Regions from separate parts of the Pelomonas sp. SE-A7 genome, predicted to be linked through region 1. Evidence: predicted binding sites of a transcription regulator. Region 1 holds the regulator's gene; each other region holds the start of a gene.
What was found. The regulator sigma-54, encoded in region 1, starts transcription at its own class of promoters, with help from an activator protein. The targets are predictions, from matches to a motif close to TGGCANGNAANCTGCTTT.
Positions count from the first base shown of each region.

Region 2: QT382_RS03575 (PEP-CTERM sorting domain-containing protein) is a predicted target of sigma-54. The motif match lies at 3,262-3,279, and genes of this name have one in related genera.
Region 3: QT382_RS19745 (TorF family putative porin) is a predicted target of sigma-54. The motif match lies at 1,536-1,553, and genes of this name have one in related genera.

Region 1 is NZ_JAUASW010000001.1:2,890,538-2,895,970, reverse strand. Features, by position in the region: gene QT382_RS13060 (16S rRNA (uracil(1498)-N(3))-methyltransferase) at 1-721, shown strand, start outside; gene QT382_RS13055 (THUMP domain-containing class I SAM-dependent RNA methyltransferase) at 725-1,987, opposite strand; gene QT382_RS13050 (RNA polymerase factor sigma-54) at 2,043-3,548, opposite strand; gene lptB (LPS export ABC transporter ATP-binding protein) at 3,570-4,325, opposite strand; gene lptA (lipopolysaccharide transport periplasmic protein LptA) at 4,340-4,969, opposite strand; gene QT382_RS13035 (thiol:disulfide interchange protein DsbA/DsbL) at 5,049-5,433, opposite strand, start outside.
Region 2 is NZ_JAUASW010000001.1:800,651-806,083, forward strand. Features, by position in the region: gene miaA (tRNA (adenosine(37)-N6)-dimethylallyltransferase MiaA) at 1-93, opposite strand, end outside; gene QT382_RS03565 (pseudouridine synthase) at 94-1,224, opposite strand; gene mutL (DNA mismatch repair endonuclease MutL) at 1,256-3,118, opposite strand; gene QT382_RS03575 (PEP-CTERM sorting domain-containing protein) at 3,321-3,974, shown strand; gene QT382_RS03580 (DedA family protein) at 4,078-4,734, shown strand; gene QT382_RS03585 (S41 family peptidase) at 4,731-5,433, shown strand, end outside.
Region 3 is NZ_JAUASW010000003.1:386,911-392,343, forward strand. Features, by position in the region: gene QT382_RS19735 (fused MFS/spermidine synthase) at 1-725, opposite strand, end outside; gene QT382_RS19740 (fused MFS/spermidine synthase) at 722-1,333, opposite strand; gene QT382_RS19745 (TorF family putative porin) at 1,611-2,336, shown strand; gene glnK (P-II family nitrogen regulator) at 2,386-2,724, shown strand; gene amt (ammonium transporter) at 2,747-4,273, shown strand; gene gshA (glutamate--cysteine ligase) at 4,444-5,433, shown strand, end outside.

The DNA of each region.
Region 1 (5,433 bases):
TTACGTCGACCAGGCCCTGGAAGGCCAGTCCGAAATGTCCCTGCCCCCCGGCGCGGCCCGCCATGTGCAGGTCCTGCGCCTGCAACCGGGCAGTCCTGTCACGCTGTTCGATGGCTCGGGCTTCGAATACCAGGCCGAGGTCGCGGCCATGGGCCGCAGCGAGGTGCGGGTGCACCTGCAGTCGCGCCAGCTGGTGCAGCGCGAGCTGGCCCAGCAGGTCACCCTGGCCGTGGTGATGCCGGCCAACGACCGCATGGACGGCATTGTCGAAAAGGCCACCGAGCTGGGTGCCGCCGCCATCCAACCCTTGATGAGCGAACGCTCGGTCCTGCGCCTGGCCGGCGAGCGGGCCGACAAGAAGCAGGCCCATTGGCAGGGTGTGGCTGTGGCTGCGGCCGAGCAGAGCGGCCGCAGCAAGGTCACGCAGATCGAGCCGGTGCAGAGCCTGGCGGCCTGGCTGGCCAGCCTGGGGCCGGGTCTTGCCTCGCAGCGGCGCTGGCTGCTGAGCCCGATGGCCGCTGAACCGCTGTCCAGGCTGACGGCGGTACCGGGCGATCAGACCCTGGTGCTGAGCGGCCCTGAGGGTGGCCTGAGTCCGGCCGAGGAAGCGGCCGCGCGGGCGCAAGGCTTTGTCGCGGCCCAGCTGGGTCCGCGCATCTTGCGGGCCGACACGGCCCCGCTGGCCGTGCTCGGTTGGCTGGCCCTCAGCGAAAAGAGCTGAGGCTCAAGAGGCTTCGGCCCGCTTCTCGCGGGCCGAGCCCTTGACCAGGTCGAAGCGGAACAGCCGGCATTCGATGGGGCCGTTCCACATCGGGAAGCGGCGCGATTCCTTGAGCCGCATCTTGTTCGGCAGCTTCATGTCCGGGCTCAGCATCCAGGCGGTCCAGCCGGCCTCGTTGCTGGTGTAGCCATGCTTCCAGTGCGAGGCGAGGCGGGGGAAGAAGTCGTCGTCTGCGTCGCGCTGCTCCGAGCCCGAGGCATCGCGCACGGCCGCGGCCTTGCCGCGCACCTCGATCCGTTCGCCATAGGGCGGGTTCATCATCAGCGTGCCGCCCAGTCCCGCGGGCAGCTTGGGCGCCGGGCGTTCCAGCGCATCGCCGCCGTTGAACTGGATGTACTGGGCCACGCCGGCCCGCTCGGCATTGCGGCGGGCGAAGTCGACCATGCGGAAGGCCACGTCGCTGGCGTAGATGGGCACGGCCGGCGCATGGATGCGTTCCTTTGCGGCCTGCTTCATCTCGGCCCAGCGGGCGCGCAGCGCGGCGAAGGGCTTCTGGCGTTCGAAGGCGAAGCGGCGCTGCAGGCCGGGGGCGATGCCGCAGGCGATCTGGGCCGCCTCGATGGGAATGGTGCCGGAGCCGCAGCAGGGGTCGTGCAGGGCGCCGCCGGTCTCGGCCGTGCCCTGCCAGCCGGCCGCCGCCAGCATGGCGGCGGCCAGCGTCTCTTTCAGCGGGGCATCGCCCTTGTCCAGGCGCCAGCCGCGCTTGAACAGCGGCGCGCCCGAGGTGTCCACGTAGAGCGCGGCGCGCTCTTCACTCAGGTGCAGCACCACGGGCAGGTCGGGCTCGCGGGTGTCCACGCTGGGCCGCTCGCCGGTCGCGTCGCGGATCGTGTCGCAGATCGCGTCCTTGATGCGCAGCGTGGCGAAATTGAGGCTGCGCAGCGGCGAGCGCTGGGCCGTGGTGTCGATCTTGATGGTCTCGCTGGGGCCTATCCAGCGCGTCCAGTCGACCTTGCGGGCCAGGGCATAGAGGTCGTCCTCATGCCGGTAGCCGCCCTCGATCAGCTCGACCAGCACCCGCTGGGCCAGGCGGCTTTCCAGGTTGATGCTCAGCACCACCTCGGCCGGCGCCTTGTGCACGGCCACGCCGCCGCGCAGCGGCTCCAGCAGGCCGCGCGGGAACAGGGCGCGCAGCTCGGCCTCCAGCAGCGGTTCGACACCGCCGGGGCAGGAGACAAAGAGTTCTAGGGATTCGGGGCGGGACATCGGCGGGCCAGAGGAGACAAGGCAAAGAAGCGCCGATTGTCCCCCAGGCCCCGGCTCACAGCGCCTTGCGCAGATTGGCCGGCGCGATCTTCAGCGCCTCGCGGTACTTGGCCACCGTGCGGCGGGCCACCTGGATGCCCTGCTCCTCCAGCATCTCCGACAGCGAGCTGTCCGAGAGCGGCTTGTTCGGATCCTCGGCATCGACGAATTGCTTGATCAGTGCCCGTACCGCCGTGCTGGAGGCATTGCCGCCGGCCTCGGTGTTGAGGCCCGAGCCGAAAAAGTACTTGAGCTCGAAGGTGCCGTGCAGCGTAGCCATGTACTTGGCCGTGGTGACGCGCGAGATGGTGGATTCGTGCAGGCCCAGCTCGTCGGCTATTTCTCTAAGCACCAGCGGCTTCATCGCCAGCGCGCCATGCTGGAAGAAGCCCTTCTGGCGCTCGACGATGGCCTGCGAGACCCGCAGGATGGTGTCGAAGCGCTGCTGGATGTTCTTGATGAACCAGCGCGCCTCCTGCAGCTGGCCGCCGAGCGGGCTGTTACTGATGCCGCCGCGGGTCTGGCGCAGCGCCTGCGCATAGAGCTCGTTGATGCGCAGCTTGGGCGCGACCTCGGGGTTGAGCATGACCTTGAAGCCGCGGCCGCTCTTCACCACGATCACATCGGGCACGACGGCCGCCGCCTCGCCCCGCGCGAACTGCCGGCCCGGCTTGGGTTCCAGGCTCTGGATCAGGGCCTGCGCCTCGCGCAGCAGCTGCTCGTCGGCGCCGGTCAGGGCCATCAGCTTGCGCAGGTCGCGCCTGGCGAGGTGTTCAAGCAGGCTCTTGCAGATCAGGATGGCGACAACCTGCACCTGGCTGCGCGGCCGGGCGCGCAGCTGCAGCAGCAGGCATTCCGACAGGTCGCGGGCACCGACGCCGGTGGGCTCCATGCTCTGCAGCCAGCGCTGGGCCACCTTGAGCCGGTCCAGCAGCTCGTCCAGTTCCTCGGCGTCGGCCGCCTCGCCGGCCAGGGCGGCGGCGATCTCTTCCAGCGGGTCGGCCAGGTAGCCGTCCTCGTCCAGCGATTCGATCAGCACGAACAGCGCGGCGCGGTCTTCCTCGCTCAGCGACATGCCGGCCATCTGCTGCTTGAGGTGATCCTGCAGGCTGATGCCGGGCCCTTCGGACTCGGGCCGCTCGCCGTCGTCGTCGCCCGCGGGAGCGCTGCTGCCGGGGGTTTCGCGGATGCCGTCGAAGTCGTCGCCCTCGGTGCCGTTCTCCCAGTCGTCGCGCTCGGTGGTGCCGAAGTCCTCGGCCTTGATCTCGGCGCTGGTCTCGCCTTCACCGGCGGGCGAGGCATCGGGCTCGTCGGCGGCATTGCCGCGGATCTCGCTCAGCTCGGGCGCGGTGACGGCATTGCCGAACTCCTCGTCGGCCTCCAGCAGCGGGTTCTGCGCCAGCATCTGCTCCACCTCCTGGTGCAGCTCCAGCGTCGACAGCTGCAGCAGCCGGATCGACTGCTGCAACTGGGGCGTCAGCGCCAGGTGCTGACTGAGGCGGACCTGTAAGGTGGGCTTCATCTCAGTGCAGCGCCATCGGCCTTACATCCGGAAGTGTTCGCCGAGATAGACCTTGCGGACGTCGGCATTGGCGACCAGCTCGTCCGGCGTGCCTTCGGCCAGCACCTCGCCCTCGCTGATGATGTAGGCGCGGTCGCAGATGCCCAGGGTCTCGCGGACGTTGTGGTCGGTGATCAGCACGCCTATGCCGCGCGCCTTCAGGAAGCCGATGATGCGCTGGATCTCCAGCACCGCGATCGGGTCCACACCGGCGAAGGGCTCGTCCAGCAGGATGAAGCGCGGCTGCGTGGCCAGGGCGCGGGCGATCTCGACGCGCCGCCGCTCGCCACCGGACAGGGCCGGCGCCGGGCTGTCGCGCAGCTTCTCTATCGACAGCTCGTGCAAGAGGCTGTCCAGCATCTCGTTGGTGCGGGCCTTGGTCCAGGGCTTGCCGTTCTCGTCCTGCTGCAGCTCCAGCACGGCGCGGATGTTCTCCTCCACCGTCAGCTTGCGGAAGATCGAGGCTTCCTGTGGCAGGTAGGACAGGCCCAGGCGCGAGCGGCGGTGGATGGGCAGGCGCTCCAGCGCTTCGCCGTCCAGGCGGATCTCGCCGGCATCGGCGCGCACCAGGCCCACGATCATGTAGAAGCTGGTGGTCTTGCCGGCGCCGTTGGGCCCCAGCAGGCCGACGACCTCGCCGCTGTCCACGGCCAGATGCACGTTCTTGACCACGCGGCGCACGCCGTAGGTCTTCTGCAGGCCCTCGGCTTCGAGCCGGCTGGGCTGGCCGGCGGTCATGGCTTGCTCCAGGCTCATTGGGGCTTGCGCGGAGCGGTCTGCAGGGTGCTGCTGGGTTTCAGCGGCACGGCCGGGCTGCTGGCGGCCGACGCAGCGGCCTCGGCGGCGAGCCTAGGCGTGAACACATGGCGGACCCGGCCGTTGGGGCTGCGCTCATGGGCGCCGCCCTTGGTCAGGAATTCTTCCTTGCGGTTGTCGTAGACGAACTCGCTGCCCACGGTTTCCGAGAACACCTGGCCGTTGCGCAGCTGGCGCAGCACGGCATTGCCTGTGAAGCGCACGGTCTCGGCCTTGCCGTCGTAGTCGATCTGGTCGGCGAAACCCTCGATGCTCTCGCCCGGCTTGTCGCGGTCCTGCTTGAAGCTGACCTGCTCGCCCGGCTTGGCCGTGGCATTGGCCTGGAAGAAGCCGTCCGGCGTCTCGCGCAGCTGCAGCCGGTGGGCCCTGAGCAGCAGGCTGCCCTGGCTCAATTGCACATTGCCGGTGAATTCGGTCAGCTGGTTGGCCAGCTCGGCGCGGCCGCCTTCGTCATGGCTGATGCTGAGATCGCGTTCGCGGTCGCCCTTGGCGGCGCCCACGGGTGCCGCGACCAGCAGGGCGGTCAGCAGCAGCGGCAGTGCGGAAGGCAGGGCAGGAAGACGCATGGCAGGGAAGGTGCAATCGCGGCACAGAAATTGCAGGCCATTCTAGGGCCAGCCCCCGCCCCAGCCGGCGTCAAATGCGTCACAGCTTTCCGTTGCGCACGCCCTGGATCAGGGCGTTCGTGACCTGCAGCGCGCGCATGCCCATGTCCTGCTCGCTCATGCCGGCGGCGCCGACCATGGAGGGCGAGGTCCAGAAGCGGCCGGCGATGCCCAGGGCCGGCACGCCGTCGATGTTGTAGGCCTCGCTCAGCTTGTTGGACGTGGCCATCTTGCCGTTGATCGCGAACGAGTTGTACATGGCGGCGAACTTGGCCTGGTCCACGCCCAGCCGCACGGCCAGGGCCAGCATGTCCTTGTCCTCTTCCACGTCGACACGTTCGCGATGGAAGGCCTCGAACACCCGGCCCTGCAGCTCCTCGGACTTGCCCAGCGCTTCCAGCGTCAGGAACAGCTTCTGGTGCGGC
Region 2 (5,433 bases), 2.1 Mb from region 1:
GATGATCTCGACCGGCAGGTACTCGGCAATCTTCAGCGCGGCAGCGGTCTTGCCGCAGCCGGTGGGACCGGCCAGGCAGACGGGCGACTTCATTTAGAAGCGTTCCCAGGGCATCAGATAGCGCCACTGGCCCTGGGGCAGCTTGCCCAGCGGGATGCGGCCAATGCGCACCCGCTTCAGGCCCACGACCTTGAGGCCGACCAGCTCGCACATGCGGCGGATCTGGCGCTTGCGGCCCTCGCGCAGCACGAAGCGCAGCTGGTCCTCGTTGGCCCAGCTGACCTGGGCCGGCTTGAGCTGCACGCCGTCCAGCTCCAGGCCATGGCGCAGGCGGTCCAGGTCCTGCTCGGGGAAGCCTTCCTGGGCCTTGGCATCGGGGCGGGCGCCGTACTCGACCCGCACCAGGTATTCCTTCTCGACCAGCGAGTCCTCGCCAATCAGGGCCTTGGCGATGCGGCCGTCCTGGGTCAGCACCAAGAGACCGGTGGAGTCGATGTCCAGGCGTCCGGCCGGCGCCAGGTTGCGCAGCTGGCCGCGGTTGAACTTGAGGCCGGAGGCGTCGTCCTTCCAATGGGTGTCGGGCTTGATCAGGGCGGCGGCCGGCTCATAGCCATCCTCGGCCTGGCCGGACACATAGCCGATCGGCTTGTGCAGCAGGATGGTCACGCGCGCGGCCTGCTCGCCACGGGCTTCGGGCGCGATCTCGATCCTGACCTCGGGGCCGACGCGCTGGCCCAGCTCGGCGACTCGGCCATCGACGCGGACATAGCCGGCGGCAATCCATTCATCGGCTTCGCGGCGCGAGGCCAGGCCCAGCTCGCTCATGCGCTTGGACAGGCGCTCGCCTTCGGGAGAGGGCTCGACGGGACGCTGGGGACGCGGCGGGCGTGAAGGTGCATCGAAGGCCGCCGGCCCAGTGGCGCGGCGCTGGTCGCGGCGCGGTGCCTGGGGAGCCGCCGGCTCTTCGCGGCGGAACGCGGGCTTGGCGGCGGGTCTTGCAGCGGGCTGGCTGGGGCGTGCCGGCCGGGCGGCCTCGCGTTCGGCCCGGCCTTCTTCGGCACGCCGCTGTTCGAAGGCGGCCTGCCGCTCGGCACGGTCGGCCTGGGCCTGGGCCAGCGTGGGCCGGCTGCGCGAGACGCCGGTGCCGCGTACCGGGGCGCGGCGCTCGCCGCCGCCAGTCTTGGCCGCTGGGGCCGGCTTCTTGTTCAGTTTCAACGTAGCCATGGAGTCGGTCTTTCGCTAAGGCGCTATTGGATCACCGGCCGCGCAGGAACAGCGCATCCAGTTCCTTCATCGTCAGCTGGCGCCAGGTCGGGCGGCCGTGGTTGCACTGGTCGGCGCGCTCGGTGCGCTCCATGTCGCGCAGCAGGGCGTTCATCTCGTCGAGCGTCAACTGGCGGTTGGCGCGCACCGCGCCATGGCAGGCCATGGTGGCCAGGATCTCGTGCTGGGCCCGTTCGATGGCCTGGCTGGCGTCGAACTGGCCGAGCTCGGCCAGCACGCCGCGCGCCAGTTCGACCACGTCGCCGCCGGCCAGGGCCGAGGGCCGCGCGCGCACCGCCAGCATCTTGCTGGACAGCGGGGCCACGTCGAGGCCCAGGCGCATCAGCGTCGCCGCTTGAGCTTCAGCAGTGGCGATCTCCTGCGCCGTGGCGGCAAAGGTCATCGGGATCAAGAGCGGCTGCGATTCGATCTCGGCCGCGCCCAGCGAGGCCTTGAGCCGCTCGTAGACCACGCGTTCATGGGCTGCGTGCATGTCGACGATGACCAGGCCCTGGCTGTTCTCGGCCAGGATGTAGACGCCCTGGATCTGCGCAATGGCCCGGCCCAGCGCCCAGTCGTGGGCGGGCAGGGCAGGGGCTGCGCTGCTGCCCTCCGGCAAGGCGACCGGTGCCCGCGGCGCATACAGCGCCTCGACCTCAGCCAGGCCCAGCGAAGTCTGGGTATTGCTGCGCCAGCTCGGCACCGTGCTTGGCCCATAGGTCGGCGCTGGTGCTTCAGCAGCCGTGGTCTGGCCGAACCAGGACGGCGGATTGCCGGGCGAGGGTCGGTGACCCGGCACCGTGGCCGCGACCTGCTGGGCCGTGGCAATCACGTCGGCGGCCTCGGCGGCGCGCGACACGGCCAGGGCGTCCTGCACCGCATAGCGCACCCGCTGGTGCAGCTCGCGGCCGTCGCGGAATCGGACCTCGATCTTGGTCGGGTGCACGTTGACATCGACCAGGGCCGGATCGATCTCCAGGAACAGCAGATAGCAGGGCTGGCGGTGGCCGTGCAGCACGTCCTCGTAGGCCGAGCGCACGCCATGGGCGATCAGCTTGTCGCGCACGAAGCGGCCGTTGACGTAGACGTACTGCATGTCGGCGCGGCTGCGGGCCGCCTCGGGCAGGCCCGCGCGGCCATGGATGCGCAAGGGGCCGGCGCCGCCTTCGACAGCGCGGCTCTCGTTCACGAAGTCTTCGCCCAGCACATCGGCCACGCGCTGCTCGGCCGAGCCGGCGCGCCATTGCTCGACCAGCTTGCCTTCATGCCAGACCGAAAAGCCCACGTCGGGCCGGGCCAGTGCATGGCGGCGCACCGACTCGATGCAGTGGGCCAGCTCGGTCGCATCGGTCTTGAGGAATTTGCGGCGGGCCGGCGTGCTGAAGAACAGCTCGCGCACCTCGACGCTGGTGCCGCGGGCCCGGGCCGCCGGGTTCAGCTCGCCGGAGCGGGCGTCTATGCGATGGGCATGGGCCGCGCCTTCGCTGCGGCTGGCAATCGCCATCTCTGACACCGAGGCAATGGCGGCCAGCGCCTCGCCGCGGAAACCCATGGTGCCCACCGATTCCAGCTCTTCCAGCGAGCGGATCTTGCTGGTCGCATGGCGGCGCAGCGCCAGCGGCAATTCCTCGGACGGAATGCCCAGGCCGTCGTCCTCGACCACGATGGCCCGCACGCCGCCGGCCATCAGCTTGACCTGGATCTGGGTGGCGCCGGCGTCCAGCGCGTTGTCGACCAGCTCGCGCACGACCGAGGCCGGGCGTTCGACCACCTCGCCGGCGGCAATCTGGCTGATCAGTTCATCGGGGAGTTCGCGGATCGCGCGGCGGGTGCCGGCAGGGGACGTCGGGAGCATGGGCGGATTGTAGGGAGCCGTCACCCTGGCCTTGCCGGCAGGTTTCCGGCCCTGCAAGTGCGGGTGTCGAACAAGTTGACAGGCATCCCTAGATTGAAGGATGAATTCTTGCAAGTGGTTGATTTGCAAAGTGCAAGCCAAGGTGGCATGCAAACTGCTTGGAAACTGGCGTTGACCATTCCAAGCTTTTCAGGAGTATCGAATGAAGAAGATCAAGACCCTGGCTGCTGCACTGTCGTTGGCTGCCGCCGCCTTCGCCCCCTCGGCCCAGGCCTCGACCCTGCCCAGCGGCGTTCAGAACGACGTCAGCGCCGCCACGGTGGCGTCCTGGGGTTATACCCAGTGCTATTCCTCCACTTATGGCGCAACCGGTACTGCGATCAGCTCTGTCCTGGCGGGCTGTACCGGCGACGTGCTGATGATGGCGGCCCGGCGCGTCGGCAGCGACATGTTTGAAGTGCTGGCTGCTGCTAACTACGCCGACGTGATCTTCGACACCGGCACGGGCAACACCACGCACAGCGCCAATAACGTCGAGTGGTACTTCAACTCCAGCTATTCGTGGGGTTTTGCAGGAGCGGGTGACATCGTCAGCCGCACCAGCTGTGACACCGCTGAATCGGAATGGACTGGCGGCAACGACCGCGACCGTCTGTGCTGGCACACAGGTGGCGGCGCGATGAACGGTGGCTGGCGCGCCGGCAACTTCATTGGCCTGAACGACAGCTCGGACTGGGAAAAGGTTCTGCTGGTGGCGGACGCCCCCGGCGGTGAAGTGCCCGAGCCGCTGACCCTTTCCCTGGTGGGCCTGGGCCTGGCCGGCATCGCCGCCAGCCGTCGCCGCAAGGCCGCCTGATCGACGGTCAAGAGCTCAGTCGCCTTAACGGGCTACTCAATGCAAGCCCCTCGGCAGCGATGCCGAGGGGCTTTTCATTGGGCTGCACCCATAATGCGCCGCCATGGATTTCATCGCGCTGCTGATCGACTTCGTCGTCCATGTGGACAAGCATCTCGCCACCTTCGTGGCCGCTCACGGCGCCTGGATTTATGCGCTGCTGTTCCTGATCATCTTCATCGAGACCGGCGTGGTGGTCATGCCCTTTCTGCCGGGCGACTCGCTGCTCTTCATCGTCGGTGCCATGTGCGGCACCGGCCTGCTGGACCTGGGCCTGTCGATAGCGCTGATGCTCACGGCCGCGATTGCCGGCAACCAGAGCAACTACGCCATAGGCCGCTACTTCGGCCCCAAGGTCTTCCAGTGGGAGGACTCGCGCTTCTTCAACCGCAAGGCGTTCAACCAGGCGCATGAGTTCTATGAGCGCTATGGCGGCATCACCATCGTGATCGCGCGCTTCATGCCCTTCGTGCGGACCTTCGCCCCCTTTGTGGCCGGCGTGGCGCAGATGACGCGCAGCAAGTTCACCTTCTACGACATCACCGGCGGCGCGCTGTGGGTGGTGGGCATTACCTTGGCCGGTTACCTGTTCGGCAACGTACCCTGGGTGCAGGCCAATCTGGAAAAAATCATCTGGGCCATGATCATCCTCCCCGGCCTGATCGCGATAGGCGGTGGCTTGAGATCCAAGCTGCGCCGCCACAACAAGGAGACTGCATGAAGTTCCGCCTCAAGAAGACTGTTCTGCTCGCCGCATTGGCTCTGGCCGGTGCCACCCAGGCGTCGGCCAGCGAGCCGACCCGGCTGCTGCGGCAGCCGGCGATCTCGGCCAAGCACCTGGCCTTCGTCTATGCCGGCGACCTCTGGATCGCCGAGCGCGACGGCAGCAATCCGCGTCGTCTGACCACGCACGCGGCCGGCGAGTCCAATCCGCATTTCTCGCCGGACGGCAAGCAGATCGCCTTCTCGGCCGCCTATGACGGCAACACCGATGTCTACGTGATGCCGGTCGAGGGCGGCCAGCCGCGGCGCCTGACCTGGCATCCGGGGGCCGACGTGGTCAGCGGCTGGAGCGCCGACGGCAAGCGCGTGCTGTTCGCCAGCCCGCGCGAGGTGGCCAACAACCGCAGCAACCAGCTGTTCGAGATCGATGCCACCGGCGGCTTCGAGCGCAAGCTGATGGAGGCCGTGGCCTTCGAGGGCAGCTGGAGCGCCGACGGCAAGAAGCTGGCCTTCCGTCCCTACCGCGCTGCCTATGCCGGCACGGCCGGCTGGCGCCAGAGCCGCGGCGGCACCACGCCGCCGGTCTGGATCATCGACCCGGCCACCAACCAGTGGGAGCAGATTCCCCACGTCAACGCCAGCGACATCAACCCGGTCTGGGCCGGCGACGAGGTGGTCTTCATCTCCGACCGCAACA
Region 3 (5,433 bases), on a different contig from region 1:
CCGTGCTTGTTCTGGATCTGGTGGACCAGCTCGCCTTCACCCTCGGCCACCTTCTCAATGACCTCCAGCGGCCGGGCGACCAGGGCCGCGCCCAGCAACAGCAGCAACACCGGCATCGCAAACCAGCTGGCCTGGCGAGGCCGGACTCGCAACAGGGTCAGCAGGCTCAGCGAGGCCGTGGCCGCCGCCACCAGCGCCCAGGCGGCCTCGACCCGCAGCAGATCCAGCAGCCAGAAGCCGGCCAGCAAGGGACCGAGGGCCGAGCCCATCACATTGGCCAGATAGACCTTGGACACCGAGCTGCCCAGGCCGGCCTCACTGTCGTTGGAGCCCAGGTGGTGGACGATGGGGAACAGCACACCCTTTGCACCGGCCGTGACGGCAATCATCAGCATCAGGAACGCCAGGCGCTCGGGTGATTCGCCCAGCAGCGGAGCCATCAGCTGCAGGGCCATCAGATCCAGCGCCGCGGCCCAGCCCAGAGCGCGCGCCGCGGCGGCCAGCAGGTCCGGGCTGCGGCCACAGATCCGCCGGCCCACGATGGCGCCCAGCGAGATGCCGATCAGGAAGGCGGCCAGCACGATGGCAAAGGCCTGGGGCCGGCCCTGCTGGCCGAAGCCGACGAAGCGCACCCAGAAGATCTCCTGGCTTAGCGACAGCAGGCCGACGCTGAACGACAGGCCCAGGGCCAGCTTGCGCACCGACATGGAGGTAGCGGCGCTCATGCGGCGCTCCGTTCGCGCAGCGCGCTGGCAACGATCAGGCTGGCCGTGGCGTTGAGTCCCGCCGCCAGCCAGACCGCCTGGCGCAGGTCCATCCAGTACAGCAACACAAATCCTATGGCGAAGGCCCCGGTCGCGGCGCCCAGCGTGTTGATGAAGTAGAGCGCGCCGGTGGAGACGCCGACGTTGCGCGAACTCTTCCAGGCATGGGCCACCAGCATCGGCAGGGTCGCTCCCATGCAGACCGTGGGCAGCAGCAGCAGGGCGAAGCTCAGGGCGGCAGCCGCCGGCCGGGCCAGGCCGGCGAACAGCGAGGCACAGGCCTGCAGCAGGTCCACGCTGACCAGGCCATAGGCCGCGATGGCCCCTTCGAACAGGCAGAAGGCCAGCAGGATGCGGGCCGGCCAGCGGTCGGCCAGCTGGCCGCCCAGCAGGGCGCCCAGGCCCAGTCCGAGCATGAAGGTCGAGACCACGATGGTCACCGATTCGATGTCCACGCCGACCACCGCGAACAGCAAACGCTGCCAGGCTAGCTGGTAGACCAGGGCCGCAAAGCCCGAAAGGAAGAACGCAGAGGCCACGCGCAGGGTGGCAGGAGATCGCTGGGTCAAGGCCTGGCCTCTCGTGGCTGGGAGGAATGGGTGGCCGATGCTAACCGCCCGGACCGGGCCCGGGCTGCACACATCTGGGGCGCGCACCAGACTGGCGCAAAAGCCAAAAATGGGCCATCGTGGTGCATCGCAGACGCCGGAGCGCCCCTGGTCTGCTACCACCCGGCCGCTACTCCCCGGGGAAAGCCGCACCAGGTCGCGCTGGCACGGAAGCTGCAAGAGCCGCTGCGATTGCTGTTTGCCATCCTGACCATTCCCCAATCAAGGAGTCCTGCGCATGAATCACAAGCCCGTTCTCGCCGCCCTGGCCCTGGCCTTGAGCGCCACCGCGATGCCCGCCTTCGCCGACGCGGCCCCGGATCCGCTGTCGTTCAACGTCAGCCTGACCACGGACTACCGCTACCGCGGCATCTCGCAGACCCGCCTGAAGCCGGCCCTGCAGGGCGGCGCCGACTATGCCGCGCCGAACGGCTTCTACATCGGCACCTGGGCCTCGACCATCAAGTGGATCAAGGACGGTGGCGGCGACGCCCCGGTCGAGCTGGACGTTTACGCCGGCTACAAGACCGAGCTGGCCAAGGACCTGGCCCTGGACGTCGGCGTGCTGCAGTACTACTACAACAAGAACAAGCTCAACCCCAGCGCCAACACGCTGGAGGTCTATGGCGCCCTGACCGCCGGCCCGATCACCGCCAAGCTGTCGCTCAGCACCAGCAACCTGTTCGGCTTCGCCGACAGCAAGAACTCGGCCTACCTCGACATCAGCGGCAACTTCGACCTGGGCGACGGCATGACGCTGACGCCGCACGTGGGCCACCAGAGCGTGCGCCATGGCAAGGCCTACAGCTACACCGACTACGGCCTGACCCTGGCCAAGGACGTCGGCAACGGCGTCGTCATCTCGGGCGCCGTGATCGGCACCGACACCGACGCCTATGTCGGCCCCTCGTCCAAGAACCTGGGCAAGGCCGGCCTGGTGCTGGCCGTCAAGAAGAGCTTCTGAGACAGAACAACGCGGCCCCTCGTTGGGCACATGCTAGGAGTAGCAAAACATGAAACTGATCACCGCCGTCATCAAGCCCTTCAAGCTTGACGAAGTGCGCGAAGCCCTGAGCGCCATCGGCGTTCAGGGCCTGACCGTCACCGAGGTCAAGGGCTTCGGACGCCAGAAGGGCCATACCGAGCTGTACCGCGGGGCCGAGTACGTCGTCGACTTCCTGCCCAAGGTGAAGATCGAAGCGGCCGTGGCCGACGACGTGGTCGAGCAGGTCATCGAGGCCATCGAGTCCTCGGCCCGCACCGGCAAGATCGGCGACGGCAAGATCTTTGTCTCGCCGCTGGACCAGGTCGTCCGCATCCGCACCGGCGAGACCGGCGCCGACGCTCTTTGACAAGCTCGTTGGAGAACAAAAGATGAAGAAACTTCTCGCCTCCCTGGCGCTGGCCGCCGCGGTGTTCGCGCCGGCCGCCTGGGCCCAGGACTCGGCGGCTTCGGCCCCGGTCGCCACGACGGCCTCCGCTCCTGCCGCTGCTGACGCCGCTTCGGCGCCGGCCGCAGCCGCCTCTTCGGCCGACGCCGCCTCCGCAGCCGCCGCTCCGGCCCCGGTGCCCAACAAGGGCGACACCACCTGGATGATGGTCGCCACGCTGCTGGTGATCATGATGACCGTGCCCGGCCTGGCGCTGTTCTACGGCGGCCTGGTCCGCAGCAAGAACATGCTGTCAGTGCTGATGCAGGTGATGGTCGGCTTCTCGCTGATCGTCGTGCTGTGGGTGCTGTACGGCTACAGCTTCGCCTTCACCGAGGGCAATGCCTTCATAGGCGGCACGGACCGGCTGTTCATGAAGGGCATTTGGGACAACGTCGCCGGCACATTCTCCAATGCAGCGACCTTCAGCAAGGGCGTCTACATCCCCGAGATCGTGTTTGCGGCCTTCCAGGCCACCTTCGCCGGCATCACCGCCTGCCTGATCATTGGCGCCTTCGCGGAACGGGCCAAGTTCTCGGCCGTGCTGCTGTTCCTGGCCCTGTGGTTCACCTTCAGCTACCTGCCGATCGCCCACATGGTCTGGTTCTGGATGGGTCCGGATGCCTACACGGCCGCCACTGTGGTGGACGAGATGAACGGCAAGGCCGGCCTGATCTGGCAATGGGGCGCGCTGGACTTCGCCGGCGGCACCGTGGTGCACATCAATGCCGCCGTGGCGGGCCTGGTGGGTGCCTACATGATCGGCAAGCGCGTCGGCTACGGCAAGGAAGCGTTCACGCCGCACAGCCTGACCCTGACCATGGTCGGCGCCTCGCTGCTGTGGGTGGGCTGGTTCGGCTTCAACGCCGGCTCGGCGCTGGAAGCCAACGGCTTCGCCGCCCTGGCCTTCATCAACACCTTCGTCGCCACCGCCGCGGCCGTGCTGGCCTGGTCCATCGGTGAAGCCCTGCTCAAGGGCAAGGCCTCGATGCTGGGTGCAGCCTCGGGTGCCGTGGCCGGCCTGGTCGCCATCACTCCGGCCGCCGGCAACGTCGGCATCGGCGGTGCCCTGGTGATCGGCTTCGTCGCCGGCTTCGCCTGCCTGTGGGGCGTGTCGGGCCTGAAGAAGCTGCTGGGTGCGGATGACTCGCTCGACGTGTTCGGCGTGCACGGCGTCGGCGGCATCGTCGGTGCCCTGCTGACCGGCGTGTTCAACTCGCCGGCCCTGGGCGGCCCCAGCGCCGTCGGCGACTGGGTCGCGGCCAGCATGATCGCCCCGGATGCCTACAGCATCGCCGGCCAGGTCTGGACCCAGGCCAAGGCCGTGGGCGTGACCATCGTCTGGTCGGGCGTCGTGTCCCTGGTGGCCTACAAGATCGTCGACCTGGTGATCGGCCTGCGCGTCACCGAGGAAGAGGAACGCGAGGGCCTGGACATCGTCGCCCACGGCGAGACGGCCTATCACAAGTAATCCGGCAGAGCAGTTGCCTGATGCTTCAGGGCCACCTTCGGGTGGCCCTTTTTCATTGCGGCGGCCCGCCGAGGCATTGCGTGGGCCAAGGGCTTGTGATGTGGCTTCCCACCCCCAGATGCCCTGTCCCTAGAATGGTCCACCGACCTCCAGAGACGAAGCCACAAGCCATGGTCCCCCACCTCATCACCGCCCTCACTGGTCCGATCAACGAGCTGGAGCAGCGCATCCTGGAGTCGATGCCGGCGATCGAGCGCTGGTTCCGGCTGGAGTGGATGGAGCACACGCCGCCGTTCTACACCTCGGTGGACGTGCGCAATGCCGGCTTCAAGCTGGCGCCGGTGGACACCAACCTGTTCCCGGGCGGCTTCAACAACCTGACGCCCGAGATGCTGCCGCTGGCGGTGCAGGCGGCGATGGCAGCCATCGAGAAGATCTGTCCCGAGGCCAAGAACCTGCTGCTGGTGCCCGAGAAGCACACGCGCAACAGCTTCTACCTGAGCAATGTCGCGACCCTGGTGCGCATCTTCACCCAGGCCGGCCTGAACGTGCGCCTGGGCACGCTGGACCCCGAGGTCACCGAGCCCACCGAGCTGCTGACCGCCGACGGCGGCACGCTGACCGTGGAGCCGCTGCAGCGCAAGCGCGGCCGGGTCACGCTGAAGGACTTCGACCCCTGCACCATCCTCCTGAACAACGACCTGTCGGCCGGCATCCCGCAGGTGCTGGAGAACCTGCACGAGCAATACCTGCTGCCGCCGCTGCATGCCGGCTGGGCCGTGCGCCGCAAGACCAAGCATTTCGCGGCCTACAGCAATGTGGCCAAGAAGTTTGCCAAGCTGCTGGGCATGGACCCCTGGCTGATCGACCCGATGTTCGCGGCCGGCAGCGAGCTGAACTTCGCCGACGGCACCGGCATTGACGCCTTGCAATCGCAGGTCGATGCCCTGCTGACCAAGATCCGCCGCAAGTACAAGGAATACGGCATCCAGGAGAAGCCCTTCGTCGTCGTCAAGGCCGACGCCGGCACCTATGGCATGGGCATCATGACCGTGCGCGACGCCAAGGACCTGGACGCGCTGAACCGCAAGACCCGCAACAAGATGAGCGTGATCAAGGACGGCCAGGAGGTCTCCGAGGTCATCATCCAGGAAGGCGTG